4 regions of the Planococcus sp. FY231025 genome follow, and region 2 is predicted to be linked to each of the others. Evidence: riboswitches for the same ligand, from Rfam matches in the RefSeq annotation. Region 2 holds a riboswitch; each other region holds the start of a gene.
What was found. A riboswitch is a leader RNA that binds a small molecule or an ion and turns the genes downstream of it on or off. The one in region 2 is predicted to bind S-adenosylmethionine.
Positions count from the first base shown of each region.

Region 1: linked by a shared signal. The riboswitch ahead of ACTL32_RS16320 (methionine ABC transporter ATP-binding protein) and the one ahead of ACTL32_RS03540 (transporter substrate-binding domain-containing protein) in region 2 are both predicted to bind S-adenosylmethionine.
Region 3: linked by a shared signal. The riboswitch ahead of ACTL32_RS13280 (methionine ABC transporter ATP-binding protein) and the one ahead of ACTL32_RS03540 (transporter substrate-binding domain-containing protein) in region 2 are both predicted to bind S-adenosylmethionine.
Region 4: linked by a shared signal. The riboswitch ahead of ACTL32_RS09665 (bifunctional homocysteine S-methyltransferase/methylenetetrahydrofolate reductase) and the one ahead of ACTL32_RS03540 (transporter substrate-binding domain-containing protein) in region 2 are both predicted to bind S-adenosylmethionine.

Region 1 is NZ_JBQJJG010000011.1:23,320-30,993, reverse strand. It holds gene ACTL32_RS16330 (MetQ/NlpA family ABC transporter substrate-binding protein) at 1-633, opposite strand, end outside; gene ACTL32_RS16325 (methionine ABC transporter permease) at 681-1,331, opposite strand; gene ACTL32_RS16320 (methionine ABC transporter ATP-binding protein) at 1,321-2,352, opposite strand; SAM riboswitch class I at 2,488-2,601, opposite strand; gene ACTL32_RS16315 (glycerol-3-phosphate acyltransferase) at 2,681-3,322, opposite strand; SAM riboswitch class I at 3,457-3,575, shown strand; gene ACTL32_RS16310 (O-acetylhomoserine aminocarboxypropyltransferase/cysteine synthase family protein) at 3,680-4,969, shown strand; gene metX (homoserine O-acetyltransferase MetX) at 4,985-5,998, shown strand; gene cpaB (Flp pilus assembly protein CpaB) at 6,458-7,249, shown strand; gene ACTL32_RS16295 (AAA family ATPase) at 7,264-7,674, shown strand, end outside.
Region 2 is NZ_JBQJJG010000004.1:48,472-56,145, reverse strand. It holds gene mmuM (homocysteine S-methyltransferase) at 1-772, opposite strand, end outside; gene ACTL32_RS03550 (amino acid ABC transporter ATP-binding protein) at 814-1,554, opposite strand; gene ACTL32_RS03545 (amino acid ABC transporter permease) at 1,554-2,273, opposite strand; gene ACTL32_RS03540 (transporter substrate-binding domain-containing protein) at 2,295-3,107, opposite strand; SAM riboswitch class I at 3,235-3,338, opposite strand; gene solA (N-methyl-L-tryptophan oxidase) at 3,618-4,760, shown strand; gene ACTL32_RS03530 (YdeI/OmpD-associated family protein) at 4,922-5,494, shown strand; gene ahpC (alkyl hydroperoxide reductase subunit C) at 5,913-6,482, shown strand; gene ahpF (alkyl hydroperoxide reductase subunit F) at 6,495-7,674, shown strand, end outside.
Region 3 is NZ_JBQJJG010000008.1:310,743-318,416, forward strand. It holds gene ACTL32_RS13270 (glycoside hydrolase family 32 protein) at 1-1,247, shown strand, start outside; gene ACTL32_RS13275 (hypothetical protein) at 1,805-2,839, shown strand; SAM riboswitch class I at 2,927-3,035, shown strand; gene ACTL32_RS13280 (methionine ABC transporter ATP-binding protein) at 3,108-4,121, shown strand; gene ACTL32_RS13285 (methionine ABC transporter permease) at 4,111-4,782, shown strand; gene ACTL32_RS13290 (MetQ/NlpA family ABC transporter substrate-binding protein) at 4,802-5,620, shown strand; gene ACTL32_RS13295 (iron-containing alcohol dehydrogenase family protein) at 5,636-6,718, shown strand; gene ACTL32_RS13300 (hypothetical protein) at 6,975-7,229, shown strand; gene ACTL32_RS13305 (hypothetical protein) at 7,393-7,674, shown strand, end outside.
Region 4 is NZ_JBQJJG010000006.1:46,495-54,168, reverse strand. It holds gene metH (methionine synthase) at 1-2,062, opposite strand, end outside; gene ACTL32_RS09665 (bifunctional homocysteine S-methyltransferase/methylenetetrahydrofolate reductase) at 2,043-3,899, opposite strand; SAM riboswitch class I at 3,973-4,079, opposite strand; gene ACTL32_RS09660 (DUF6544 family protein) at 4,295-5,140, opposite strand; gene ACTL32_RS09655 (ArsR/SmtB family transcription factor) at 5,470-5,802, shown strand; gene ACTL32_RS09650 (SRPBCC family protein) at 5,855-6,355, shown strand; gene ACTL32_RS09645 (DUF1456 family protein) at 6,413-6,931, opposite strand; gene ACTL32_RS09640 (ABC transporter permease) at 7,132-7,674, opposite strand, start outside.

The DNA of each region.
Region 1 (7,674 bases), on a different contig from region 2:
CGGATTTAGGCCGGCGTCGACCGCAATGCCGTTATTGATGATGGATGCTGCAACGTCCGGCATTGCACGCGGCGTCTGGCCGGAAATCATCGGCACAAGTTCAATGTTTTTCGGGTTTTCAATGATATCTTCCGCAGTGCCCGTCAATCCTGCATCGTCGGACAATTTGATCAAACCGGCTTCCTGGAGAAGAAGCAATCCGCGGCCCATGTTTGTCGCTTCGTTCGGCAGCGCGATTTGTGCACCGTCCGGAAGTTCTTCGATGGATTCGTATTTCTCGGAGTAGAGGCCCATTGGTGCAATGACCGTTGAGCCGATCGGAACGATGTCGATATTGTGCTCGGCGACAAACTCATCAAAATAGGAGATGGTCTGGAAAGCGTTCAAATCGAGTTCGCCTTCAGCAAGTGCGATATTCGGTGCTACATAATCCGAGAAAGTGACGATTTCAAGGTCGATGCCTTCTTTTTCGGCTTTGTCCGCGATGTAATCCCAGATGGTTGTATCCGAGCCGCTGATTCCAAGCGTGATTTTGCGGTTGCCGTCAGCGCCTTCGCTGTCGTCTCCGCCTCCGCAGGCGGCTAAGACCAAAGCCAGGATGGCCAGCAATAAAAGAGATGAAAGTTTTTTCATGATGTATTCCTCCAATAGATTAGTTTGATTGAATTTGCAGTACGGATTTATCTTCTGCGTACCCGCCGGGACAGCAAGTTGCCGCCCGACTGGACGCCTTGTACAAGGACGACCAGGATGGCTACGGTAATGACCATGACAAGCGTGTCAAACCGCTGATAGCCGTAAGTGATGGCCAAGTCGCCGAGTCCGCCGCCTCCGATGGCGCCTGCCATGGCAGAAGCGCCAATCAGCCCGACGATCGCGATCGTCAGGGCCAGAACCAGTGAGCTCAGCGCTTCAGGAATCAGAAAGCGGAAAATGATCTGGAACGGCGATGCCCCCATGGCTTGGGCAGCTTCGATAACACCATGGTCGACTTCAAGCAGCGAGTTTTCGATCAGCCGGGCGATATAAGGGCCGGCATAGAAGACGAGCGGCACGATGGCAGCGGCCGTCCCGATGGATGTGCCGACAATCAGCCGGGTGATCGGGATGATGGCGACCATCAAAATGATGAAAGGCACGGACCGGAAAATATTGATGATGATATTCAGTACTTTTGAAACCGGTTCGTTCGCCAATAAATGGCCTTTTCGGGTAACGACCAGCAGAATGCCGAGCGGGAAGCCGATGACCAGCGAGAACAGGAAGGATGCGCCCGTCATGTAGATGGTTTCCCAAAGGGCTTCCAGGATTTGTTCGTTATCAACTAGCATAATTCCGCACCTCCTCGACTTTGACATTGCTGCTGCGTATGGATGTTAAGGCCTGCTGGATTTCAGCGGCAGGGCCGGTAAATTCGACAATGAGATTGCCGTATGGTTCGCCCTGCAGTTCGGTGATATTGCCAAACAAAACATTCAGGTCCAGGTTGAAGTCCCTGGATATCCGCGACATGAGCGGCTGTCCGACAGAAGCGCCGGTGAACTGGATCCGGTAGATGGTGTGCTTGCGGTCCGGGTCCTGGATCTGCTTCAGCAGCGATTCCGGCAGTTCGTCGTTCATGACGGAACGGACAAACCGCTGGGTCGTCGTGTGCTGCGGATTGGTGAACACTTCGAACACCGTTCCCCGTTCGATGACTTTGCCTGCTTCAAGCACTGCCACTTTGTCGCAGATTTCACGGATGACGCCCATTTCATGAGTGATCAGCAGGATCGTGATGTTGTATTCGCGATTGATGCGGCGCAGCAGTTCCAGGATGGATTGGGTGGTCTGCGGATCCAGCGCCGAAGTGGCTTCATCGCATAATAGAACCGATGGATTGGTGGCAAGCGCCCGGGCGATGCCAATGCGCTGTTTCTGGCCGCCGGAAAGCTGGTCGGGATATTTCTCTGCCTGATCGCCCAGACCGACAAAATCCAGCAGGTCCTTCACCTGTTCCTTGATCTTGTTTTTCGGCGTTTTGGCAAGGATGAGCGGCATGGCGACATTGTGGAAAACGGTTTTGGAATTCAGCAAGTTGAAGTGCTGGAAGATCATTCCGATGTCTTTCCGCGTCTGGCGGATGTCTTTTGCGGACAAGGTTGAGATGTCTTTTCCGTCAATCAGCACGCGGCCGCTGCTTGGCCGCTCCAGCAGGTTGACTGTCCGGATCAGCGAGCTTTTGCCGGCGCCGCTGAAGCCGATGACGCCGTATATTTCACCAGTTTCAACAGTCAGGTCGATGCCGTTCAGCGCGTGGATCGACTGTTTGCCGGACTGGTAGGTTTTTGTTACCTCCTCGAATTGAATCATAGTGTAAGCCTCCTCAAGCTGTTCCAGTAATGCAAATCTTTTCGCAGAGGGCTTTTTATCCGAAATTGAACGAAAAAAAGCCCCCTTTTTTCTTATCCACAAGAAAAAAGAAGGCTTCGGCATGAAACCATCTCATTCTCATCTTCCAAACGCAAAAATGCGTTTGCAGGAGTTAGCACAGTTTTCGCATGATGCGAATCCGCTGCCGAAACGTCATAGGGCCTGTCCCTCGGTTTCTCTGGATAAGAAAGTGATGTACGTATTTGATTTGTAAGGACTACTTTATGGGGGATTGTTGAAAAAGTCAACCTTTTCTTTTAAAAAAATTTCAGGAAGATCCTTCAGCCTTTTTCCGGAATACGGAAGAAACCTTATTTTCAGTGCCGTTTGCGATGCGGGAAATGTTTTCCGTGTGCTTGAATACAGCCATCGCGAACAGCGCAGCCGCAATGAACAAAGGCAGTCCGCCTTCAGCGGGCCACCAGGCAATGGCGAAGAACGTGGCATACAGGACCAAGACGCCCGCGACCAGGTAATTGGTGGCGAGTGCTGCTCCGACAAGAAGCAGCAGGCCGGCCAAGCCAAGCTTCCAGTCGAGCGCCACCATGACGCCGATGACGGCCGCTGTTCCTTTTCCGCCGTTGAACCTCATATAGAAAGGGAAGTTGTGTCCAATGACGACGCCGGCACCGACGACGAACAGCAGGGCCCAGACGGTTTCTTCTGAAAGTGAAGAAGCATTCAGCGCCCAGCGGAACACCCACACGGCAGCTGCGCCTTTGAGAATATCCAGGAAAGCGACCAGCGCTCCGTATTTCCAGCCGAGCACGATGGCTGCATTTGAAGCGCCTGAATTTTTGACGCCTTCTTTTTTGATGTTGACGCCTGTCAATAGCTGCGCGACCAGTGAACCATGCATGCAGCCGACAATATAACCGATGATGAGAGCAATAACTATCCATGAAAACATCTTTTCCACTCCTTCTCTTATAGATTTAACGTTTGAAAAGAGCGCAGGTTTCAAAATTTTTAGAATTATCCGCTTGACAAATCCCACATCCATTTTATATACTTCAGGACATGATGGAAAACTAAATCTGAATACTCTTATCAAGAGAGGCGGAGGGAATAGGCCCTGTGATGCCCGGCAACCGACAAGCAGCTCAGCTTGGAAAGGTGCTAAATCCTACAGATCCGGAAAGACGGGATCTGGCAGATGAGAGGAGGCATACCCGTATGTGACGGCCCTCTTCTTAACCGAAGAGGGCTTTTTCTGTTCCCTCCTCAACCCGCGGTTTCCATCAAAAAAACCTTAGGAGGAATAGAAATGACAAATTTTAAACCAGAAACGCTTTTATTGCACGGCGGACAGCAGCCGGACCCAGTGACCGGAGCGAGAGGGGTCGCCATCCATAAAACGACTTCCTATGTGTTTAAGAATACGGAACATGCCCAGAACTTGTTCGGCTTGAAAGAAGCAGGAAATATCTATTCGCGCATCATGAACCCTACGGTGGATGTATTTGAACAGCGTGTGGCTCTTCTTGAAGGCGGGTCGGCAGCTGTCGCCCTGTCTTCCGGCATGGCGGCCATCGCATTCTCCGTAATGAACTTGGCGGAAGCCGGCGACGAAATCGTGGCAGACAGCAATTTGTACGGAGGCACAGTCAGCTTGTTCGCCAATACCTTGCCGAGATACGGCATCACGGTGAAATTTGTCGACGGCACGGACCCGGAAAACTTCCGGGGCGCCATCACAGACAAGACAAAAGCGATTTTCGGGGAGATCATCGGCAATCCAAGCCTGAACGTCTTTGATGTTGAAAAAGTGGCGGAGATTGCCCATGAAAACGGCCTGCCATTATTGATCGACAATACATTCGCTTCGCCGTACGGCAGCAACCCGATCGAGTTCGGGGCGGACGTCGTTATTCATTCGGCAACGAAATGGATTGGCGGGCACGGGACGACCATCGGCGGAGTGGTCGTCGACAGCGGTAAATTCGACTACGACAATCCGCGATTCCCCAACTACACGGAACCGGATGAAAGCTATCACGGCATCCGCTATGGAATCGATGCGGCAGGAGCGGCATTTGCGACCAAACTCCGCGTCCAGCTGCTGCGTGATTTCGGACCATCGCTCAGCGCGGAAAGTGCACATGCCTTTTTGCAGGGGCTCGAGACGCTGCATCTGCGGATTCCGCGCCACAACAGCAATGCCCGCATCATCGCCCAATACCTGAAGGATCATCCGCAAGTGGAGTGGGTCAACTATATCGGCTTTGAAGATCATCCGTCGCACCAATTGGCCCAAAAATATTTGAAGGACGGCTATGGTTCGATTGTCAATTTCGGCGTGAAGGGCGGCCGTGAAGCAGGCCGGAAAGTGATTGACAGTGTCGCTTTATGGTCCCACGTGGCGAATGTCGGTGATGCGAAATCGCTGATTATCCACCCGGCTTCGACGACCCACCAGCAATTGACGGCTCAAGAACTGAAAGCTTCAGGGGTGACGGAAGAATTGATCCGCTTGTCGATCGGCCTGGAGAATCCGGAAGACCTGATCGCCGACCTCGAACAGGCCATCAAAGCGGCCGTTCTGGAAAACGCATAAGAGGAGGTGAATGAGATGGCTTACGTATCCATTGGTTCGCTGGCGCTGGAATCGGCGGAAATCTTGGAAGGTGTCGAACTCGCATATGAACGCTGCGGCAAGGAAGGGGCTCCGGTCGCTCTCCTATGCCACGCTTTGACAGGCGACCAGTTCTCGATCGGCACTCCGGAGAATCCGGGGTGGTGGGCAGGGTTGGCCGGGCCGGGCAAAGCCGTGGATACAGAGAAATTTCAAGTCATCACCTTCAATGTGCTCGGAGGATGCAACGGATCGACCGGTCCATTGTCCGTCAACCCGAAAACAGGCGAGCCCTACCGCGCGGATTTTCCGGAAATCACTATCCGCGACATGGTCCGGGCAGAGCATGCGGCTTTGCAGAAGCTGGGCATCGACCGGCTCGCGGCTGTCATCGGCGGTTCGCTCGGAGGCATGAAAGCGCTGGAATGGGGGAGGCTATATCCCAGTTTCGTCTCAGCGGTGTTTCCGCTGGCAGTGACGCCAGCCTACAGCGATTACGGCATTGCGTTCAACTGGATCGGCATCCACGCAATTGTTAACGATGCGGAATTCAAAAACGGGAATTATAGGGATTCTTCTCTCATTAAAGGTTTTGAAACGGCTCGAATGGCGGGGATGGTGACGTACAGGAGCGGCGGGCTCTTCAATGACCGGTTCAGCCGCGGCCATAACGGCAAAGGATTCGATGTCGAGTCCTATTTGTCCTATCAGGGCAGAAAGCTGGCCGGGCGCTTTGATGCTAATAGCTACGTCACATTGCTGAAGGCGATGAATACCCATGACGTGGAAGAAAGCCGACTGGAAGTGGCGGTGCACTCCTTGTCATTTACACATGATTTACTATATCCCGGACCCTGGATGAGTGAATGGATCGATAAGCAGCCCAAAGCAAGCTGGGCTCTCATTGAAACAGCATTCGGCCATGACGGTTTCCTGGTCGAATTTGAAAAATGGGATGGCCACATCCGGGAAAAAATGAATAACATTCTCGATTTGCAGCCTGTGCGATAGCATAGGCTTTTTTTATTGGTTCCAGAACTTTAAAGCAGGAAAATATCTCTAGTTAAATCATCTTAAAATCAAGATAATAAAAAAGAAAAAATAGTTAAAAATAATTATAAAGGAATATGTTTACATTTTTGAAAATGGGGAACCATAGATTTGTATCAGAATGGTAGGACTAAATATCTGTATTAACGGAGTAATAGAATGAAAAAAGGAGAGTAATAACGTTTTGGGTAAAATGACCTAAAGTTCTTTTTACCCATTAAACGACATTTGTCTATTTGGAGTATTTTGACAAACTTTAGGAGAAAGTGGTAAGGATATAAAGTAAGGAAGAGTTTATTCATGTTTAAAGGAAGTCGGTGCTGAAGCCAGCAAAGCTTCCGGAAAAAGGGATGGACCATGTTGTTTTTCCACGATAGTTTTCAAGGGATTTGAAGAAGAAAAAACCGGGAGAGTGCCGCAATGATCGAATCGAAGAGAAAAGCCATTATTTTTTTCCTGCTTGCTGCAATCTTGGCAGGAACCGCCGGATTTTTGACGCTGCAAAAAGTGAAAGAACTGAACAATGATTTAGGCACGATGGTGGATGTTTACGCTGCCGGACAGGATATCTCCTCGCGGAGCGTCATAACACCGAAAGATGTCACGATAGAAAAGATTCCGAAGAAATTCGTGACAGATGAACACATTACAAGCACTACCGATCTCGAGAACAAAGTATCGGTCATTCCTTTGTCATCCGGCGATCTGATCACCAAAAATATGCTGAAGCAGGCATCTGCCGTGATGGAAGAAAACAACAGGCTGATCACACTGATGGCTTCGGAACGCGTCTTTTTCGACGAACAGCTGGAAGCACTCGACCGGGTGGATATTATCGTCTCTCTGCGCGACAAGGACATCAACAAGACGGAAATTTTCATGAAAGACGTAAAAGTGGCCCGCGTAGCCAATGAAGCCAAGAAGTTTGCCGGCGTGCAAGTCGAAATTGCGTTGGATCAGGCGCCTCTACTCATACATATGCAGAATTATGCAGACAGTGTACGAATCATCAAAGCGAATGTCGGCAACGGGGAAGCCGGGGAAGCACCAGCAGAAGCCGCAGCTGAACCGCCGGCCGAAAAAGCCCCGGCCGCTGCAACACCGGCGCCGCCGGCAGAAGAAAAACCGGCAGAAGAGAAGGCGGCTGAAACTAAACCGGCAGAAAAAAAGCCGGCCGCTGCAGAACCGAAAACTGCGAAGCCGAAAAGCTGAAGGAGGAATATGGGATGAAACAATCCAAACTATTGATTGTCGGACAGAAAAACGAAATGTATTCCTTGCTGATGCAGCAGTTTGAAGGTGAATTCGATTACGCTTCGCTGGATCCAATCCATCTGCGGTCCGAGCTGAAAAATATGGATCCTGCACTTGTCCTGCTGCTCCATAATCCGGGGAAGGACCTGGAAACGCTCGCTTACTTGCAGCAGGAGCTCGACAACGTACCAATCGTGTTTGTCCATGAGAGCCATGATTTCCAGTTGTTCCGCGATTTGGTCCGGGCAGGGGCGATCGATTATTACGTCATCCCGGAGGACTTGAATGGCCTCGACAACCAGATCTCCATCCTGCTCGCCCGTCTTCAGATCGCTCCTGAAAAAGAGAAGCAATTGAGCTTCAAACGGGGCAGCGGCCAGGTC
Region 2 (7,674 bases):
CGCCTGAATTCGGGTAGACGATGACCGGTTTGGCAGACCGGCTTTTCACTTCACCAATCAGCGATTCGATAAAGCCTGGCGCGGAGCAGTTGATGCCGATGGCCGCTGCCTGCGCTTCGCCGTCCAGCCATTCCGCACAGGCGGAGATCTTTTCTCCGTCACTGATGTGGAGCCCGTCTTTCGCACTGAAGCTGAACCAGGCATGGACATCCGGAAAATCCTTGAGCACGTGTACGATAGCTTTCGCTTCCGCAAGGCATGGCAGGGTCTCACACGCTAAGATGTCGGCTCCCGCTTCGATTAGCACCTGGATGCGGTCTTTGTGGAAAGCCACGAGCTCCTCTTCGGTCAGCGAATAATCGCCGCGGTACTCGGAGCCGTCCGAGAGAAAAGCGCCGTAGGGGCCGACGGAAGCCGCCACTAACGGTTTCGGCCTTGCGGATTTGTCTGCAACGCCTGCCCAGAATTCATCGCGGGCCCCGACGGCGATCCCGACCGACTGTTGGATCAAACGGATCGCCTCTTCTTCTGTAAGCCCTCTTTCCTGATAGCCTTGGATCGTTGCCTGGTAGCTTGCTGTGATCGCACAGTCCGCCCCTGCCTCAAAATAATCCAGATGGACTCTTTTGATCATTTCCGGGTTTTCCATGACGATTTTTGCCGACCACAACCGGTCATTCAAATCACAGCCGTAATTCTCAAGTTCTGTCGCCATCGCGCCGTCGAGAATGAGGACCGGAAAGTCCTTTAAAATCTGTTCAATCGGGTTCATGCATCCTCATCCTTTCCATGTCCACCTTCAAGATACTGTCCTTAGTTGCTTCTGTTGGCTCTACTTAAGAATTGCTTTGTCCGTTCCATTTTCGGATTATTGAAAAGCTGTTCCGGCGTTCCTTCTTCGACAATCTGTCCGTCTTCCATGAAAACGACGCGGTCGGAGATATCCTGCGCAAAATGGAGCTCATGGGTCACAATCAGCATCGTGTTCCCTTCGTCCGCCACTTTCCGGATCGTCGCCAGCACTTCGTCCACCAGCTCCGGATCCAAAGAGGAGGTCGGTTCATCGAACAGCAGCACTTCCGGGCCCAGCGCCAGTGCCCGCGCAATGCCGACCCGCTGCTGCTGGCCGCCCGACAATTGGGCCGGATAATGGTTCATCCGGTTCGCCAATCCGACCCGTTCCAGGATTTCCATGCTCCGCTTTTCGGCTTCTTCTTTATGTAATTTCTTTACACTGGTCAACCCGATCATGACGTTTTGCAGCACCGTGAAATTCTTGAACAAGTTGTATTGCTGGAACACCATGCCGGTCGAATTCCGTAAGGAGACGATGTCCGCTTTTTTGGCTGATTCGGCGTCCACTCGTTTGCCGCCGATCTCCACAATCCCGCGGGTCGGCTCCTCCAGGAAATTGATGCAGCGCAGGAGCGTTGATTTGCCTGAACCGCTCGGCCCCAGAATCGAAACCACTTCGCCTTTCTTGACGTTCAAGTCGATTCCTTTCAGTACGTGCTGGCTGTCGAAATACTTATGGATATTTTCCAATTTGATCATCACGCAATCCTTCTTTCATATCGGCGTGCCCGCTTCTCGACTCTTACCAGCAGCCGCTCCACTGCGATGCAAAGGATCCAGTAGACGATTGATACCGCGATATACACTTCAAAAAATGCCAATCCGCGGGATCCGAGAATTTTCGCTTGCCCCATGATGTCGATGACGCCGATGATGAATACCAAAGACGTATCCTTGATCGTGCTGATGAACATGTTTCCGAGGTTCGGGATGGCTGTGGCCAGCGCCTGCGGGAAAATGATCTTGATCATCATTTGTGACGGGCTCATTCCGATCGACTTGGCCGCTTCAAACTGCCCGCGGTCAACTGACTCAATCGCAGAGCGAATCGTCTCGGAAAGATAAGCTCCCAGATTCACGGAGAATGCCACCAGCGCATAGACTTCAGGCGGGATGCTGTTGACGTCCGCCGACTGGAGCCAGCCGTATTCGATCTGCAGATAGTAGATGATTTTCGGAATCCCGTAAAACACCAGATAGATCTGGACCAGTAAAGGCGTTCCCCTGATAAAGGATACGTAGATGGACGAAATCACCCGCAATACCGGGACTTTATAAATTTTGATAAGGGCGGTAATCACGCCGATCAATAAGCTGATAACCAGCGACCCCACTGCGATGCCTATCGTGATGGGCAACCGCGCAAGGATTGCGGGAAAGCTTTCGATTAAAAAATTGATATCCAGTAAATTCTCCATTGTCTCTTCCCCTCCACAAACCTATTCAGGGATGTACTCTCCGCCGGTCCACTTGTTCGACAGCTCCGCGAGTGTGCCGTCCTGCTTGAGCTCTTCAAGAACAGGGTCGATCAGCGCTTTCAGCTTTTCGCCTTCTTCTCCGTTTTTCAAGACGATTCCCATGTCGTCATTGACCAATGGCTGCCCGACAATTTCCACGCCCAGATCGTTTTTCTCCAAAACTGCATCGATCATGATCGGATCGTTGACATAAGCGTCGATTCGGCCGTTTTGCACGTCCTGCAGAATCTCGGAAGGGTTGCCGCTTTCGCTGTATTTCAATTCGATCGGCGTCGCTGCTCCCTTATTGTATTCCTCCAAGAGCAAAGTGTAGGAGTCGCCGGCCAAAGCCCCGACTTTCTTGCCTTCCAAGTCTTCAATCGTCTGGATATCTTCTCGTCCCTTCTTCACGGCAATGACCGTTTCGGCCGCAAAATAGGATTCATCGGTGAACAGATACTTTTCTTGGCGTTCCGGCGTTTTCGCGACTTGGTCGGCGATCGCCTGGATTTTATTGGACTCGAGCGCCAGGAACATGCTATCCCAAGGAACGGCGGTGAATTCGAACGTGTAGCCGTCCAGTTTCTCATCGACCGCTTTGACCACTTCCACATCATAGCCGGTCAATTCGTTGTTATCGTCCGCAAACGCAAACGGCGGATAGTCATTCTGCGTTCCCACCAGGATCACTCCTTCGCCCGTGGCTGTCGCTTCTTTTGACGAACAGCCGCTTAAGACGCCGCCTGCGCCGATCAATAAAACCAGTGAGAGGGTTAAATAATTTTTTCTTTTCATGTTAAAACTCCTTCGTTAGTAGAGAGTCGCAAGCTCCTGCCTTGCAGGAAAACCTTGCGCTATTGGGATGGATGAGGCAAGTAAACGCAAAAAAACCTATTTCGATAGGAAATAGGTTTTAATCTAGATCTTATCTCTCAGAGCAAATGCCCTGCAGGAATTAGCACCGCTCATGAAAATGATGGTTGCTGGACGTCACAGGGCCTGTCCCTCAGTCTCTCTTGATAAGTTATTTAATTTTTTTACATAATTAAGATAGTATTTGAGATTACCGCTTCTGTCAAACACATTTTTCATCTATTTCGAATTTTGATGAATTATTTCCCGGGAAATGTCCGGAATTCATGCGGCGTGTTTCCCTTCCTCGCTTGATTGAAGGGTTTATTTCAAGTGCTAACCGCTCATTCGTCCAAGGCAGGCAGCACTCTTTTGGCCAATTGACAATCATCGGAATCTTGCATACCATCTAGTCATACTTTCGAATTCCACAAAGAGCGGAGCGGACTGAACATGACAAAAGACCAGGTTTATGATGTCGCAATCATCGGTGCAGGAACGATGGGCATGGCGGCCGGCGCCTTTTTGGCGAAGCAGAATGCGAAGACCTTGCTGATCGATGCCTTCGATCCGCCGCATACTAAAGGGAGCCATCACGGCGACACCCGCCTGATTCGGCATGCGTACGGCGAAGGCCGGCAATATGTGACGCTTGTGAAGCGCGCGCAGCAATTATGGGAGCAGCTCGAACAAGAAACGGGCCATAAAATTTTCGAGAACACCGGTGTGCTCGGCATCGGCCCGGAAGACTCCCCTTTTCTTCAGGAAACGATCGCTTCTGCCCGGAAGCATAACCTATCGTTAGAGATTTTGAACGGCCGGGAAATCAACGAAAGATGGCCGGGGTTTTCCGTGCCAGACCAGTACATCGGCTGCTTTGAATCGGCATCGGGGCTGATCTACAGCGAAAATGCCATTCGGGCCTATAAGGAAACCGCTTTGAAATACGGAGCAGACCTTGCTGCCAATACACCGGTTCAGCACATTGACCCCAATGATCCGCAAGGCGTGAAAATTTCGACTGGAACAACGGACTTTTATGCAAAGAAAGTGATTGTTACAGCGGGTGCCTGGGCAGCGAAATTATTGCCGGAACTTCATTTGCCCATCCAGCCGACCCGAAAAGCCGTCGGCTGGTTCGAAGCCCCTGCCGCTCTTTTTGATGCCGCACACTTTCCGTCCTTTTTCATCGAGGACAACAACCACAAGGCGTACGGCTTCCCGAACTTGGACGGCACCGGCCTGAAAATCGGGCGGTCCGACGGCGGGGACCCGATTGATCCGGACGTGCATTCACAGAACTTCGGGCAGTATGAAACCGATGAAGGCGACCTTAGGCGCGTGCTCCAAACTTTCCTGCCGGAAGCGAACGGCGAACTGCTCGAAGCGAAGACCTGCCTCTATACCGTTTCAAGCGACCATGATTTCATCGTCGACTTCCATCCTGAAAACAAGCACGTCATTTTCGCCTGCGGCTTTTCGGGCCACGGCTTTAAATTCGGAAGCGTGATGGGCGAAGTCCTGAGCCAAATGGTTTTGGAGGGACGGAGTGAATTGGACATCTCCATCTTCTCGCTTAACCGATTCGTGGAGTGACAAATTTCGGACCATCTCCAAAAGGACTTCCTGAACGCTTCTTTAATCGGCGTTTCAGGAAGTCCTTTTTAAATCCCTGTTTCGTGCATCCGGCGCTTTTCCATGCCTTCTCCGAACCGTTATAGTAAAGAAAACCTTCTTTTGGAAAGGACGGAACCGGCATGGAAATCGTGAACATGATCGGCGCTAAGACCCGGCAGGAATTGAGGGATTGGCTGGAAGAAAATTCAACGAAAGAAAAGTTTTGCTGGGTGATTCTTGGCACGAAGCAGCAGCCCGATGCCCTCCAGTACCTGGACACAGTCGAAGAGGCCCTTTGCTTCGGCTGGATCGACGGCATCAAGAAGAAGCTTACCGGCACCCAAGTGGCCCAAAGGCTTTCCCCGAGACAGAAAAAGAGCAACTGGACGGAATTGAACAAAGAAAGAGTGCGGAGGCTCGAAAAGCTGGGGTTGATGAAAGACCAGGGATTGAACGTGCTCCCTGACATGCGCCCTGAATCGTTTGCGGTTCATCCAGAGATTTTATCCCGTCTGCAAGAAGACGCGCAGGTCTATCAGAACTTCATGAATTTCCCCGAATTGTACCGGAGAATCAGAATTGACAACATCCAAGGATATAAAGAAGTTGATTCTGAAATTTACAATAAACGATTGGATAAGTTCATTAAAAACACCCGCGAGAACAAGATATACGGCCAATGGAATGACGATGGACGCTTGAGTGATTATTAAAGCATGCAGCAAGATAAAATTACCGCACACGGTGTCCAATTGATTCAACTCCTTTTACGAGCACCAAGCCTTTTTATCAATTAACGTTTTCTACATGAGAAACGTTATTGTGGTTTGAAAATTAAAATTATTCTAAAATATTTATATTAGTTCTTCTTGCTCCTTTTCGAAATAAAACGGTCCAGAAGGAAAAATGATAACGCTTACTCTCCCATAACTTCCGGAGTAATTCAAAGATTTTTTTCAACTCAAGGGTTTCCTTTGACAAATATCCGATTTCATATAACAATTAGAAGCAGGAATTAGAATGATTATAGTTAAATAATTATATTAATTGAGGTGATGGACTTTGATTAATATTTTTTTATGGAATTATTGGCTTTGATCATTCTAAAAAAACATTTAGGAGGAATTTAATATGTCTTTGATCGGAAAAGAAATCCAGCCATTCGCAGCTTCTGCTTACCACGCGGGAAGCGGTGACTTTATCGAGGTATCAGAACAAAACATGAAAGGCCAATGGAGTGTGGTTTGCTTCTACCCAGCTGACTTTACATTCGTTTGCCCGACTGAACTTGAAGACCTTCAGAAACAATACGCAACGCTTAAAAGCTTGGGCGTTGAAGTATATTCTGTATCAACGGATACTCACTTCACGCATAAAGCATGGCACGACCATTCAGACGCGATCAGCACACTCCAATACGTCATGATCGGCGACCCGTCACAACGCATTTCACGCAGCTTTGATGTCTTGGACGAAGAAGCCGGCCTTGCACAGCGCGGTACATTCATCGTTGACCCGGACGGCATCGTCCAAGCAGCGGAAATCAATGCGGACGGCATCGGCCGCGACGCAAGCACGCTAGTAGGCAAAATCAAAGCGGCTCAATATGTCCGCAACAACCCAGGCGAAGTTTGCCCGGCTAAATGGGAAGAAGGCAGCGCGACACTGAAGCCGAGCCTCGACCTTGTCGGCAAAATATAAGGAGTTCTGATCATGATATTAGATGCAGATATAAAAGCACAATTAGAGCAATACCTGCAGCTGCTTGAGGGCGACGTGCTGCTCAAAGTCAGCGCAGGTAGGGACGACGTCTCCCGCGACATGGCGGCTCTCGTAGAAGAATTGTCCGCAATGTCTGCCCGCATCAAAGTGGAACATGCACAGCTTGAAAGAACGCCGAGCTTCAGCGTCAACCGCATCGGCGAAGACACCGGCATCACGTTTGCCGGCATTCCCCTCGGCCATGAGTTCACGTCCTTGGTCCTTGCTTTGCTGCAAGTGAGCGGACGTGCGCCGAAAGCCGACGTGAAAGTCATCGAGCAGATCAAGAGCATCGAAGGCAACTACCATTTCGACTCGTACATCAGCCTAAGCTGCCAGAACTGTCCGGAAGTGGTCCAGAGCCTGAACTTGATGAGCGTGCTCAACCCGAATATCTCGCATACGATGATTGACGGCGGAGCATTCAAAGAAGAAGTCGAAAGCAAAGACATCATGGCCGTCCCGACGGTCTTCCTGAACGGCGAACCGTTCTCCAGCGGACGCATGTCCCTTGAAGAACTGCTTGCGAAACTGGGCACTGCGCCGGACGCATCCGAATTCGCGGACAAGGATCCGTACGATGTCCTTGTCGTCGGCGGAGGGCCGGCAGGTGCCAGCGCAGCCATCTATGCGGCGCGCAAAGGCATCCGCACAGGCATCGTCGCTGAACGCTTCGGCGGCCAGGTGCTTGATACGCTGAGCATCGAAAACTTCATCAGCGTCAAGCACACGGAAGGGCCGAAGTTCGCAGCAAGCCTCGAAGAGCACGTGAAAGAGTACAACATCGATGTCATGAACCTGCAGCGCGCCAAGCGCTTGGAGAAGAAGGAGTTCGTCGAGATTGAACTCGAAAACGGTGCTGTCCTCAAAGGCAAAACCGTCATCCTTTCCACCGGTGCGCGCTGGCGCAACATCGGCGTGCCGGGCGAGGCTGAATTCAAGAACAAAGGCGTCGCCTACTGCCCGCATTGCGACGGCCCATTGTTTGCCGGCAAAGATGTGGCAGTTGTCGGCGGCGGAAACTCCGGCGTCGAAGCGGCCATCGATCTCGCAAACATTGTGAACCACGTAACCGTGCTGGAATACAATGCCGAACTGAAAGCAGATTCTGTGCTGCAGGACCGCTTGAAGA
Region 3 (7,674 bases), on a different contig from region 2:
CCCAGGATCTTGTTTATTGGCAAGAACACAAGCCGGCGCTTGTTCCGAGTGAATGGTATGAAAAGGATGGCTGTTTTTCGGGGAGTGCGATTGAAGTCGATGGGAAAATGGTTTTGTTTTATACAGGGCATGTGGACCACGGAAACGGCAAATTTGAAACTTATCAATGCATGGCCGTTTCCAGCAACGGTTTTGATTTTGAAAAAAAAGGCCCGGTTGTATTGCTGCCAGAAGGATACACAGCCCATTTCCGGGATCCGAAAGTGTGGGAAAGGGATGGAACTTGGTACATGGTTGTAGGGGCGCAAACTTTTTATGAAGAAGGGGCGGTTGTGCTTTATGCTTCGACAGATTTACAGGAATGGGGGCTTAAAGGAATTTTAGCTGGAAACCGCTTCAATGGATTGATGGACTTCGGCTATATGTGGGAGTGTCCAGATTTTTTTGAGCTTGATGGAAGAGACATCCTCATCGTTTCCCCTCAAGGGTTGAAAGCGAAAAATTCCTTTTACCATAATGCGCATCAGTCTGGCTATTTTGTCGGCAGATGGAAAGTTGGAACAACTGAGTTCCCCCATGGCGAATTTACAGAGTTGGATCGTGGTTTTGATTTTTATGCCCCGCAGACGTTTCAGGATAAACAAGGAAGGCGGATCATGCTTGGCTGGATGGGAATTACAGGGGAACAGGAATCCCATTTGCCCACAATTGAAAAAGGCTGGGTCCATGCCTTAACGATGCCACGCGAATTAGAGCTGAGAAAAGATCGGATTATTCAAAAGCCATTGCCGGAACTAAAGTTGTTGCGGGAAACGCAAGGGCTTTCATTCCAATCAAGCTTAGATAATGAAACAAAGACGTGGCCAGAGCTTTCGGGGAATGTAGGGGAGCTGAAGATCCATTTTCTGCAGAACCTGGCCGGCAACATAAAAATAGAAATCCGCAAAAATATAACGCTTATTTACGATCAACAGAAGAAGCGGTTAACGATGGTGCGAAAACGATTTCTAAACGGCACGGTTGAAAGCCGAAGCTGTTTTTTGGCTACGCTTGAGGAGCTTCATATTTTTCTGGACACGAGTGCCATTGAAGTTTTTGTCAATGGAGGGGAGGAAGTGTTCACGGCCCGTTTTTTTGCGCTAGCAACTGATTTAGATGTTTTCTTTACATCAGATGGGCATGTGGAGTTATTGCTTGAAAAGTGGAACTTGCGAAATCCTAAGCATTTCATGAATCATTCTGTTTAAAACTGACGCCCTCGTTTTCCGTTGAAGAAATGTATCTGGCATAAGCAAAGCATTGGATTCTACAAACCAGTTCATCAGAACATTTTGTTTTTCAATTTTAATTTCACAAAATGTACGGCAAGGAGAAGCGGAAGTCGGATGAAATGATTTTTTCATTGTTGCAGACTAACGGTTATATATATTCTTTAAATCAAATTGCATATTTAAATGTCCCAAAGCATAGAAACCGGCAGTTTATGGCATTGTGTCCAAACCTCTGCCGGTTTTATAGATTTTATTTGAATAAGCTCGGATGCCTTGTTTTGCCAAAAGAACGGTCCTTAGACAATTTAATGAAAGTCTACAAGGAACTGAAATTCAAAAAAACATCCCTTTTACAAAAAATTAATAAAACGCATATTGTGTATCGAATTAAGGATTGGTATCATGAAAATGATATAACTTTGTTAGAAATGTAAAATATATCTTAATAATAGTATTTGTACCGCAATCATATTATCCCACCATAACATTTTACAGAGTTATACAACGGTCTTTTTTTATTTAGGGGGAAGAACATGCGATATCATGACATAAGTTTGGATGAACTGGAAGAATTGGAGCAGGAGATTCACTTTCAAGCTGAAAATAACCAAGGGAATTTGGATTATTCCAAGATTGAACTTTATGATGCAATGCACACCCATCTTAAGCTGTTGGCGGCGGAAGATGCAGATTATGAACATTACTATACATACATCCAACAGAAATTGATCAATTTCCTGCTGTGCTATTGCGGCCAGGCGGCATCCAGCGATGCCAATCAGCGCTATGCGGCAGAACAAGCTTTGAAAAAAGTGCTGCATTACGACCCGGTGAATCCGCTCGCTGCATACCGCCTGGCTGGGCTATTTCACCAGCAGCATATGCACGTCGAAGCTCTTTGCCAGCTGCAACAGGCACTGGACAACCAATCCCGTTATCCGGAGAATGCTTATCAACTGAATGCCGATCAGGTAAAGCGTGCATTGCTGTATATGTCGAGCAGCTCGTTGCATATCGGCAGCCGGGCATTTGCGGCGAGTTCCGTTTCTTCAGCGGCCCTCGAAAGCGGGGACTTTACGGAAATGTTCGCAGAGCTCTGCCGCAGCACGGATGAACTCCGGAATTCCGCCTACCGCATCCTTTCGGCGGATGAACATATTCATTGCGCCCATGCACAAGTTTTGAAGGCGATTGAAAAGGATCCGAAAGATACCATCACCCTTTTTTTCAACACGGAAGGCCCAGAATTGATCTATAATGGCATCCGCGAAAAATTGCCAGCTGCCCATGCGTTCCTGCTCAAGCATTTATTGCTGAATAGTTGTGCGGAAAAACCAATGAAGCCGCTTGATGCCAAATCGTATTTTTTGGATACGCATGTTATGACAGGCGTGACGGGTCCGACATTCACCAATGCCGTAGAAGGACTGATGCAGGCGCTGCGGGAAATTGAAATCCCATCAGCGATTTGCCGGGCCGATAGCGGGAATCAGCCGGCCTATTATTTCAACGGGTCTTCGGCGTATATGGTCATCGGCAGAGTGGACGAGGAATTGAATTTCGGTTAACTAAAAAATAAAAATCTTAAAAAAGCTTTGACAACCGGCTGAATGTTCTTTACTATTGGGTACATGCTAAAAACAATTACATATGGAACATTATCAAGAGAGACCGAGGGACAGGCCCTATGACGTCCAGCAACCTCCAGAGCGATCTGGGAAGGTGCTAATTCCTGCAGAATGAATCTATTCTGAGAGATAAGCCTAATCCAATTCGGTGCCTCTTTCTTAATGGAAGAGGCATTTTTTATTGGCATAAAAAAGAGGGGGCACCGCCATGATCAGCATCACGAATCTTTCAAAAGAGTACCAGACGAAAAAAGGCACCGTCACCGGCGTGGACAATGTCTCCTTGACAGTGGGTGAAGGCGAAGTATTCGGCATTGTCGGCTACTCGGGAGCGGGGAAGAGCTCCTTGCTCCGCTGCATGAACCTGCTGGAACGCCCGACCAGCGGCGAAATCAAAATCGCCGGGGTGGATCTCACTCAATTGAAAGGCGAAGGGCTGCGGCAGGCGCGGCTGAAAATCGGCATGATCTTCCAGCATTTTTATTTGATCAGCCAGAAGACGGTCAGTGAAAACATCGCTTTTGCCTTGAAGGCGGCGAAACTTCCGAAGGCACAAGCGGCCAAACGAGTCGATGAGCTGCTTGAGATGGTGGGCCTGTCCGATAAGAAGGATGTATACCCCTCGCAGTTGAGCGGCGGGCAAAAGCAGCGCGTCGGCATTGCCAGGGCGCTTGCCAATAATCCTTCTGTCCTGCTGTGTGATGAAGCGACATCTGCGCTTGATCCGAATACGACACTGTCCATCCTGCGGCTGTTGAAGAAGATCAACCGGGAATTGAACATTACGATCGTCCTGATCACGCACGAGATGAATGTTGTCAAAGAAATCTGTGACCGGATGGCTGTGATGCAAGGCGGCAGGGTGATCGAAGAAGGCGAAGTTTACGACCTGTTCTCCTCGCCAAAAACGGCATTGACGAAGGAATTCATTTCATCGGTCGTGTCTTTTGATGTGCCGGCTCCGATACTGGCGGCCTGCACCGGGAGCGTCATCAAAGTGCAGTTCAAAGGCGCAGTCGCCGGGGAAGGCGTCATTACCGACACGGTTCAGCATTTCGATGTCAAAGGGAATTTTCTTCATGGATCCATCGAATATATCCAGGAAAAACCGCTTGGCCTGTTCCTGATGGAAATCCAGGGCAGACCGGAAAATATCAGCCGGGCCATCACTTATATGGAAGGCCGGGGCGCTACTGTGGAGGTGATTGAAAATGGGCTTTGATTTTCAGCATATGATGGAATTATGGCCGGACATTTCAAAAGCATTCGGCGAAACTTTGTATATGATCGGCGTCTCCTTGGCAATCGCCATCGTCATCGGTTTGCCGCTCGGCATCATTCTTTTCGTTACCGACCGAGGCCTGTTTCTGGAGAACCGGTTCGTTAAATCGGTCTTGGGCTTTGTTGTCAATATGGTGCGCTCCATCCCATTCATTATTCTGCTGGTCGCGCTGATTCCGCTGACGAAACTGCTGGTGGACTCCACAATCGGCCCTGCTGCAGCCAGCGTCTCGCTGTCGGTTGCCGCAATTCCGTTTTTTGCCCGCATCGTCGAGACCTCCTTGCGGGAAATCGATAAAGGCGTCATCGAAGCGGCTGTCGCGGTCGGCGCCACTCCGTGGATGATCATCAAGGATGTGCTGCTGCCGGAAGCGAAGACAGGCCTTGTCCAGGGCGTCACTATTACGATCATCTCGCTGGTCGCTTATTCTGCCATGGCAGGCGTCGTCGGTGGAGGCGGCATCGGTGATTTGGCGATCCGCTTCGGCTATTACCGCTACGACAACACGATCATGATCGTCACGGTCGTCATTTTGATTGTTCTCGTCCAAATCCTTCAGCAGCTTGGAGATTGGACGTCAAAAGCAATAGACAAACGATAGAAAAGGGAGAGAAACTCATATGAAAAAGATTGCCTTACTAGCTGCACTATTCGTACTGCTCACACTGCTTGCTGCTTGCAGCGGGGAAGAATCCAGCGCCGACTCCAAATCCATCAAACTGGGCGGCACCGCCGGCCCATACAGCGACATGCTGAACGAGGCGTTCAAACCGGCGCTTGAAGAAAAAGGCTATGAAGTGGAAATCGTAGAATTCAGCGATTACATCCAGCCGAACAATGCGTTGGATAACGGCGACCTCGATGCCAACTTGTTCCAGCATTCCGTTTACCTTGAAAACTTCTCAAAGGAAAACGGCATGGACTTGGCGGGGCTGATTACGGTGCCTACTGCTCCGATGGGCATCTACTCGAATGTATTCGGTTCGCTTGAAGAAATCAAGGACGGGGCGACCATTGCGATCCCGAACGATCCGGTGAATGCAGCCCGTACGTTCCTGGTCTTGCAGGACAACGGCTTGATCACATTGGATCCGGCAGCAGAAGAATTGACCGTATCCGAGAAGGACATCCAGACGAATACGAAAAACCTGGAGTTCCAGCCAATCGAAGCGGGCGGCTTGCCGCGGGCAGTGGAAAGCTCCGATTTGTCAGCGGTTCCGGGCAACTTTGCACTTGCCGCTGATATGGACCTGCTGGATGCACTTGTGCTTGAAGACATGCCTGACCGCTACCGTAACCTGGTGGCAGTGAAAACCGAAAACAAAGACACCGAGCTCGCCAAAGATTTAGTGGAAATTGTGGAATCATCGGAATTCGAAGCGTTGATCGATTCGGATTTCAAAGGCTTCGGCAAACCGGAATGGATGGCAACGCGCTAAGGGAGGAGATCTTTTGTGGAAGACATTATTGTAAAAGGCGCACCGGCTGAATATGTCTGTCGAGCAGGCGTTCTCGATAGCTTGGAAGAGAAACTGCTCGCTAGAAACATCAGCAAGGCGTTGATTTTGACCGGGACTAAATCATGGGAAGCGCTCCGTCCGTTTTTCCCTGCGCTGGAAAAAGTCGAAACCGCTTTTGATCTGTATCAGGGGGAATGCTCACTGGCAGAAATTGCGCGGGTCGGCGATATTGTGAGAGCTCTTGGAGCGGAAGCGATCATCGGAGCAGGCGGCGGCAAAGTGCTCGATATTGCGAAAGCTGTCGCTCACGAAACCGGAACCTCTTCGGTCCTCGTTCCGACACTCGCCTCGAACTGCGCTCCATGGACGCCGCTCAGCGTCATCTATACGGAAGAAGGGACGATGACCCATTATACGGTCTTCCCGGGAAGCGTCGACCTGCTGTTGGCGGAACCGCGGGTATTGCTCGGCGCACCGGTTCCGCTGCTCGTTGCGGGTATCGGCGACACTATCGCAAAATGGTACGAAGCCGATGTGCAAATCAGCCGGTTCGAGAATCCGCAAATCGCCTTGAAAATCGCCCATTACACCGCAAAGCTTTGCGCCGATGAAATGTTCGAATATGCAGAAGCAGCCATTGGAGATGCGAAAAAGGGCCGTCTGTCAGAGGCATTCATCAGAGTGGCGGAAACCATTATCATGGTCGGCGGCATGGTCGGGGGTTTTGGCGACAAATTCGGCCGTACAGCCGGCGCGCACTCCATCCACAATGGCATGACCATCGCGCCGGAATCCCATAAAGCGCTGCATGGCGACAAAGTGGCATACGGCACATTGGTGCAATTGCTGCTTGAAGGCAAAGGGGCTGAAGCGGAAAAACTGAAGGAGTTTTATAAAAAAGTTGGATTGCCGGCTTCATTAAAAGAAATCGGGATTCCCGGAAAATGGATTGGGGAGATTGCGATTCATGCTACGCGCGACGAAGAAACAATCCATGTGCTGCGAACTGAACCGATTGAAGCTGCTGAAGTCGCCGCAGTCATGAAGGGGATCGAAGCAAGCTTGACCGCCCGATAAAAGAGGAGATCCTGCTGCATCCGACAACGAATAGAGCCATAAAGAGAACGCCCGCAAAAGTGCCGTACACTTTTCGCGGGTGTTCTTTCTATGTTAAGGAACAATTTCCGGAAACAGGGGCCAGCTTTAGCACATAAGGCTGTGATCCTAGGAAGTGGATTTCATTCTTTTTCGGAAGGCCCTTGATTGACTGTGGTATGGTAAATATATGAAGTCGGGTTGACCCGCATTGGTTAAATCGGAAGGAGTGGAACGGTTGCGGAAATACTTAGGGTTTGTCTCTATTTTGATTCTGTTTGTTACTTTCCTGATCCTGCAGTCGCTTGTCGGAAAGTACATTGGCCAATGGTGGATTTTCTTGATAGTTGCCGGGTATTTATCGGCCGCCATCGCCTCTTCCATGAGTTCCAACGGGTTTTGGAAAAAAGCGTCAACAGCTGTCCTGATTCTGCTGCCGGTGGCATATTTGCTGTATTTGGGGATATTTATGCTCGGCCTGTACGGGTTATAAGCAGTTTTTTTCAAATGGCAAGTGAAAAAACCGGAAGGAAAACTTGGCTTTAAACGGAAATATGTGAGATGTTAACGCTAACTCCATATAGTAAATCATTGTTGCTGCAATAAAAGGTTTTTTACTCCTTCCTATCGAAATTTTGTAATTGGAGGTGGAGGCAATGGAAAAAGAGGCATATTATTTTTTGCAATTAAGCACATCCGGCCAGCGGGAATCGTGGAAGTTCAATCAGAAAGAGGATGCCCTGCATGCATACCGGGCGATTGTAGAAGAGTTCGGCCATTATGAGCACGAAAACAAAAGCGGCAAAAAGCGGGACGAAGACCGGGTGCAATTGAAAGTGGCCCGCGCCCGTGAAGAAAAACCGCAAGGCGAAACCGATACTTTCGCTCCGGAAGCGTGGTTCAAGGCAGATGCCTATCCGCGGATTTTGGATTGGGCC
Region 4 (7,674 bases), on a different contig from region 2:
TTTGCAGCACTTCTGCGACAATTAGCTGGTTGTCGTTGAACAAACGGCCGACTTCCGCCATCCCTTCCATCAAAGGCCCGTTGATAACGTCAAGCGGCGTGTCGTACATGTCGAGTGCCTTTTCCAGATCCGGAATGAGCCCTTCCTTCGTGCCTTCTAAAATATAGTAGGCCAGGCGCTCCGGCACCGTCTTCGGAATATCGTCTTCGCTTTTTTCTTTTTTCTTGTCGCGGTAAAAATCGGTGAAGTCCGCAAGCGTCTGATCCGTTGTCGTAAACAGCAGCTCATCCGCCATCTTGATTTCCGCTTCCGGAATCGAAGCGTAGCGCTCCAATTTCTCCGTGTTGACAATGGCGTAGTCAAGCCCCGCCTGCGTGCAATGGTACAAGTAGACCGCGTTCAGCACTTCGCGGCCGACCGGCGGCAAGCCAAATGATACGTTGCTGATGCCGAGGATCGTCAAGCTGCGCGGCAGCTTTTCTTTGATCAGGCGGATGCCTTCGATCGTCTCGACAGCCGAGCCGATGTATTGCTGATCGCCGGTGCCGACCGGGAAGACGAGTGGATCGAAAATGATGTCTTCCGGTTCGAGCCCCCATTTGCCGGTCAATAATTCATACGAGCGCTCCGCGATTTCGAGCTTCCGCTCGCGCGTCACCGCCATGCCGGCTTCGTCGATCGTCCCGACGACAACAGCCGCGCCGTATTTTTTCACAAGCGGCATGACGGCATCAAAGCGCTCCTCCCCGTCCTCGAGGTTGATCGAGTTGATGATCGCTTTCCCTTGCGAGAATTTCAGCGCCGCTTCGATGACATCTTCATCCGTGGAATCGATGACGAGCGGCACTTTCACTTTTTTGACAACTTCCTGCATGAATGCCGTCATATCTTCGAGTTCATCACGGTCCGGGTTCGCGAGGCAGATATCGATGACATGTGCACCGTTCTTCACTTGCGCCCGGGCAATTTCCGCCGCTTCCTCGAATTGGCCATCGATGATCAGCCGCTTGAACTTGCGTGAGCCGATGACGTTCGTACGCTCGCCGATAAACAGCGGCCGCATCGTTTCATCGTATTGCAGCGGCTCAATGCCGGATACTGCATGGCCATGGCTTTCCGCTTCCGGCTTTCTTGGCGGAATCCCTTCCATCGCTTCACGTACCGCTTGGATGTGTGCAGGCGTCGTGCCGCAGCAGCCGCCGACCACATTGAGCCAGCCTTTTTCCGCAAAGCCGCGAAGCTTTTTCGACAGCGATTCAGGCGTTTCGTGGTAATGGCCTTCCTCATCCGGCAGCCCCGCATTCGGGTAGCAGCTGACAAAGCCGTCCGATAGCTCGGACAGCGAACGGATATGGTCGGTCATGAATTCCGGCCCCGTCGCGCAGTTCAGGCCGACCGACAGCGGCTTGATATGCTCGATCGAAATATAGAACGCTTCGATGCTTTGCCCGGCGAGCGTCGTGCCCATCGGTTCGATCGTGCCGGACACCATGATCGGCAATTCCTTCCCGAGCTCTTTGAACGCTTCTTTGATGCCGATCGTCGCCGCCTTGACATTGAGCATGTCCTGGCTCGTTTCCAATAGGATCAGATCCGCTCCGCCTTCGACGAGCGCTTTCGCCTGGACGTAGAAATTGTCCTTCATTTCATCGAATGTCACCCCGCCGGTCACCGACAGCGTCTTTGTCGTCGGTCCGATGGCGCCTGCCACAAAGCGCGGCCATTCCGGCGTAGAGAATTTCGCGGCACTCGCTTTGGCGATTTCGACAGCGCGCCGGTTGATTTCAGGCGCCTGGCTGCCAAGGCCGTATTCATCGAGCACGATCGGCGTGCCGCCGAACGTATTCGTGCAGAGGATATCCGCCCCCGCTTCCAAATACGCATCGTGGACGCCTTCGATGACTTCCGGGCGGACGATGTTCAAGTACTCGTTGCACCCGTCGAATTCTTCACCACCGAAATCTTCCGGCGACAGGTCGGCGTTCTGGATCATCGTGCCCATCGCTCCGTCGATGATGAGGATCCGTTTTTCGAGTTGTTGTTCAATGAGAGGTTTCGACATGGCTGTTATCGCTCGCTTTCTGCAAATCTATTTGTCGGATGTAATCGATCAATTCCACGCACATTTCATAGCGCAAAAACGGCGTGATCAGATAGATGCCGTTGAAGAGCCCGGCTGCGGTATCGATCAATTCCTTGGCAATCTGGATGCCTTCCGCTGTCGCCCGCTCCTTGTCTTCGCCGCATGCGCGCATGCGCTCGAGCGCATCTTCCGACAATTTGATGCCTGGCACTTCGTTGTGCAGGAATTCCGAACTGCGGATGCTCGTCAGCGGCATGATGCCAAGGAAGACCGGGGTCTCCAAATGCTTCGTTTCCTCGTAAATTTCAATGATTTTCTCTTTTGTATAGACCGGCTGGGAAATGAAATAATCCGCCCCGCTCTCGATTTTCTGTTCCATGCGCTTGACGGCCCGACTGACGACGCGGACGTTCGGGTTGAACGCCGCCGCCACCGAGAAGTTCGCTTTCTTGCGCAGCGGCTTGCCGGAAAATGAAATGCCTTCGTTGAGCTTCTTGATCAATTGGATCAGTTCCATGCTCGAGACGTCATAGACGCTCGTCGCCCCCGGGAAATCACCCACTTTTGTCGGGTCGCCCGTTACCGCTAATATATCATGCATGCCAAGGGCATCAAGCCCCATGAGATGCGATTGCAGGCCGATCAGGTTGCGGTCGCGGCACGTGATGTGCGCGAGCGGCCGGATGTTTTCCTGTTTCAGGATCGAGCCCATCGCCATGTTCGAGATGCGCGGCGAAGCGAGCGAATTGTCCGCCATCGTCAGCGCATCGATACCTGCTGCATCCAGCGCTTTCGAGCCTTCAATGAACGTGGTGATATCCAGATGGCGCGGCGTGTCGAGCTCAACGATGATCGTCCGCTCAGTCTTCGCTTTTTCGTGGAGCGGCTTGACGTCCAGCGCTTCCGCTTCGCGGATGACAATCGGCTTTCTCTCTGCCACTTTCTTCTCTGTCACCGGCGCCAAGTTCCGCAAGCGTTTTTTCGTTTCCGCAATATGCTTCGGGGTCGTGCCGCAGCAGCCGCCGATCAAGCGTACGCCTTCTTCCCGGAGCAGCAAAGCTGCGCGGCCGAAATAATCCGCTTCCGATTCATAGACGATGCGGCCGTCTTCGACGTCGAGCAGGCTCGCATTCGGATAGGCGGACAAGAATGCCTTTTTCGGCAGCTCGACGCCTTCGAACGCCTGGATCGTGTGATGCGGACCAAGGCGGCAATTGACGCCGACAATGTCTGCACCGAGCGCTTCCAGCTCCTTTAAAGCGTCGTTCAGCAACATGCCATTTTGCAGGATGCCCGGCTCGTGCATCGACACTTGGGCGATGAGCGGCGTTTCCGTGAGGGTTTTCAGATGGGTGACGGTTGCGGCAAGCTCCTCGAAATCATAATACGTCTCAAGCAAGAGGCCGTCCGGATCGCCGGACAGGAGGTGCTGCGCCTGCTGGTCGACCATCGCGATGATCTCTGTGAGCGTCGCGTCGCTTTTGCGGAAGCCCCGGATGCCGCCGATTGTCCCGAAGACAAATTGGCCGCCGGGCGCCGCGGCGCGCTTCGCGATTTCAATCGCCGCACGGTTGATGTCCTTCACTTGCTCCTCAAGTCCGTAGCGCGCAAGCTTATGCGCGTTCGCTCCGTAGGTGTTGGTCTGGATGATATCCGCCCCTGCCCGGATATAGTCGTGGTGGATCTTCTCAATGATTTCCGGGCGCTGGATGTTCAGCTCCTCGTTGCAGTATTCAATGCCATACGAATACAAAAGCGTTCCCATTGCACCGTCCGCCGTCAATACCCTTGTCTTCAACGCTTCCAATAACTTCATGCCGCTCATCCTCCTATGCAAATAAAAAAAGCCCTCCATGAAAAAGAAGGCTTTACGATAACATACTCGTTCTTCTTCATCTCTCAGGCATGGAAATGCCTGCTGGATTTAGCACCTGACCGGTAACGGCTGGTTGCTGAAGCGTCATAGGGCCAGTCCCTCAACTTCTCTCGATAAGAATCTATTATTCAATTTTTTATATCCTAAAATATTAACCCCATATCGGCCGCAGGTCAAGGCAATCTGTCTAAAAAGAAAGAAATTTCTGTTATAAGCTTTCAACTAAGACCCAAATCTGACTCCAACTCATTTTCTTTTTTGACGAAATTCCACAAAATAGCTGCGATGCGCATAGCGATGTATAAAATCTTACCAGCCGTTTCTCATCTTTCCTGTTAAAACCCTTCAGGCTTTGCCACATTAAATGCCACGTCCCGCATCGTAAACTCATACCAAGTGAACGGTCCCTCGGCCAACTCCCAGGTGATTGCGATGTCGGATGGCAGACGGATCCCGTCCACTGTCTGGTATTTTCGGATATGGGCAGTACACGGTACGAGTTCTGCCTTCTCGTCGCTGTCCTTGAAGCGCATTGCCGTAACTTTAAGTAGCTCTCCGTCCGCACCAAAATGAAAAGTTGCCCTTCCTACCACCCAATTGTATGCCATTTCTGCTCGCGCTGTATGGGCGTCAATTGCCTTCCATTCGACATACCTGCTCAAAGCAGCGGACGGAAAGCCACTTAGCTCCATTAAATACCGCTGCATCGACGACTGGTCAGCCTTCGGATTGTTGCAGGTTTTCCCGATAGGGAAGAGTCCCCCCATTTTGATTCGCATGTCCGCCTTGCCCTCTCGAAACTCATCCTTGCCGGTAACCAAAAGCCCGTTTCCCATTTTCATCTTCACTTTCCAGATGAATCCGGGAGGCTCAGCAGTGGTGTATTGCCGTGCTTCAGACGCCATCCACTTTTCCTGTTTGGGTTTGAGCTTCATCCGGCCGATTTGCTTCGCATAAACGCTGCGGATTTCTTCTCTGCCGGCAACGCCGCTCCATTCCATCCATTTCCGCACAGGCGATGGAAGAGCGGCGAGCTCTTCCGAAGCCACTTCCTTCAAAGGCGCATCCAGTCCCTTCAGCAACTCTCCTTTCGGCGATTCAGTTGGTGAATCGCGGCTGGCCCTTTTAGCAACAAACAATATCGAGGCAAGCACAACTAGAGCTGACATTAAGAATTTCATCACTCAGTCCCCTTCCTTATCTAAAACGGACTTTTGTTGGCCAACAGCAGCATCTTCGGTTTTCTGTATCTAATACTATTACGACAATGGAATCGGTTCTCCTGTTATTACACATGAGATATACGTTAAAAAAACAGATAAATACCAAATACTCTAGCCAGAACCTAAGAGATTCATTATTATGTAAGTATGAAATTAAACCAATTCTCAAAGACTATTATTTGATGGAGAGAATTGTTGATCTTTGCTGCCATTCGAAGACATATAAAAATTGACTTATCAAAAAATATCCCTTTACGGGAATATTCTCTTAGAGGTATAATGGGATTATGAAAACACTATTGCATTCTTTATCAGAACCAAATCGCTGGAACATTGTGGAGTTATTGAAGCAAGGTCCGCTGACAGTGGGGGAAATCGCGGAAAAGCTGGATCTTCGGCAGCCGCAAGTTTCCAAGCACCTCCGTGTGCTAAGCGAAGCCGGCATCGTCGCCGTCCGCCCCATTGCCAATCGACGTGTTTACCAGTTGAACCCGGAGCCGTTTCAGGAAATCCAGGAATGGACCGATTCATACCGCCATCTTTGGGAAGACCGGTTCGACCGATTGGATGGTTATTTACACGAAGTCCAAAAAAAACGAAAGGAGGAAAACAAACCGTAACTGCCGGGTCGTGGAGCCACTGAAATCAAGCAAACCATAAGGAGGAATCACAATGTCAGTCAATAAAGGGTCGAACGAGACCTTTACGCGAGTCGAAGGACTGGAACTGGTGATAGAACGTTTTTTTATGGCACCTAGAGAGCTTGTATTTTCTGCATACACCGAACCTGAGCAAATCAAAAATTGGTGGGGTCCAATTGGCTGGATGACCACTAATTACCAAATGGATGTCCGCCCGGGCGGCATCTGGCATTATTGCATGCGTTCGCCTGAAGGGGATGAAGCTTGGGGTAAATCTATATACCAGGAAGTCACCGCTCCTGAGCGGCTTGTCTACATCGACAAATTTTCCGATGAAAACGGCAACGATGCGGAAGGCTTCCCGAGCATGAAGATCACGGTTGAATTTATCGAAGAAGGCAACGGCACCCGCCTGGCCATCCGTACCTTGTTCGACTCTGAAGAAGACTTGAAGAAAGTGATGGATATGGGAATGGTCGAAGGCATGACCGAAACCCTTGACCGATTGGAACAGCATTTGAACAGCATGTAAGACAGCAAAACAGCCTTCCCCGAATAGCGGGAAGGCTGTTTTTTTGTCGCTGCTCCATCATTTCCGGTACTTGATTGCCAGGCCTTTCAAGAAGTTCCGTGCATAGCGATCGCCGCAGATGCTGTAGTTCTTGTGGCCTTGCTTTCGCAGCATCGCGCTCATCTCGCCTTTCGTTACAGTGACGCCGGCGAGCGCCAGAATGTCGATCATGTCCTCGCTCGTCAATTGCAGCGCGATTTTCACTTTTTTCAACAACAGGTTTTTCGAGGGTTCATTTGTAAGCGGCGGCTTTTCCGGCTGCCCAGGCTTCGGCTCCTGCTTCCCTCTTTTGAAAACGATCAGGCCGTTCAGGAACGACTCGAACATCGCATTATCCACAGGGATGTAATCATCGTTTTTGCCTTCTTCAAAGATGCCTGCGTCTTCCTCTTCGTAATCGTCCGGCGTTTTCGTCAGTACTTTTTGCACGTCTTCTTTTGACAGGTCGATGTCGCCCAGCTTAAAGATTTCTGCTACATCGCTGTTTTTGATATCCAGCGCATATCTCAACCGAATCAGTAGATCGTTATTGTCCATCGGTCATCCTCCTCTATTCCTTTAGCAACGGTGTTCCTCTTTCGCATTTAATCAAATCTAATGATAGCACAATTGCGGTATTATCCAAGCATCGACCGTGCAAAGGGCATCCTCCTTTTGGCAGGTAAATTAAAAAGGCATTATCCCACGCGGACTCCATAAGAGTTTGCCTGGATAACGCCTTTTCATACGCGGCATAGTCACTTTTTATTTCGGTACAAATAAATCGTGATCGGCGCAAACACGGCCGTCATGATCAGTGAAACGATGAACACCCAAACCACCTGCTGCAATGTCGCCGTTCCGTGCATGGCTCCGCGTACAGCCGTAGCAAGGACCGAAATCGGGTTGATTTCAACAAATCCCTGCAGCCAAGCGGGCAAAGTCCGGGGATCAACAAATACGTTGCTGACAAATGTCAAGGGCATCAATACCAGGAAACTGATCATCATCAACGATTTCTCCGAACGCACGATCAAACCGAAGACGGTCCAGACCCAGGACAAGCTGAACGAGAAGACCAGAATCAGCCCTACCGCCGCCAGTACGCCGATCACGCCGCCTTCCGGCCGGAAGCCCAGCCCAAAGCCAAGGACGATCATAATGGCCGAAGCCATGGAGTAGCGGACGACATCGACCAGCAGCGACCCGATCAATGCAGATGGCAGCCAGATGGGCAGCGTGCGAAACCGGTCAAAGATGCCTTTTCGGATGTCATTGTTCAAATCGATGCCCGTATACAT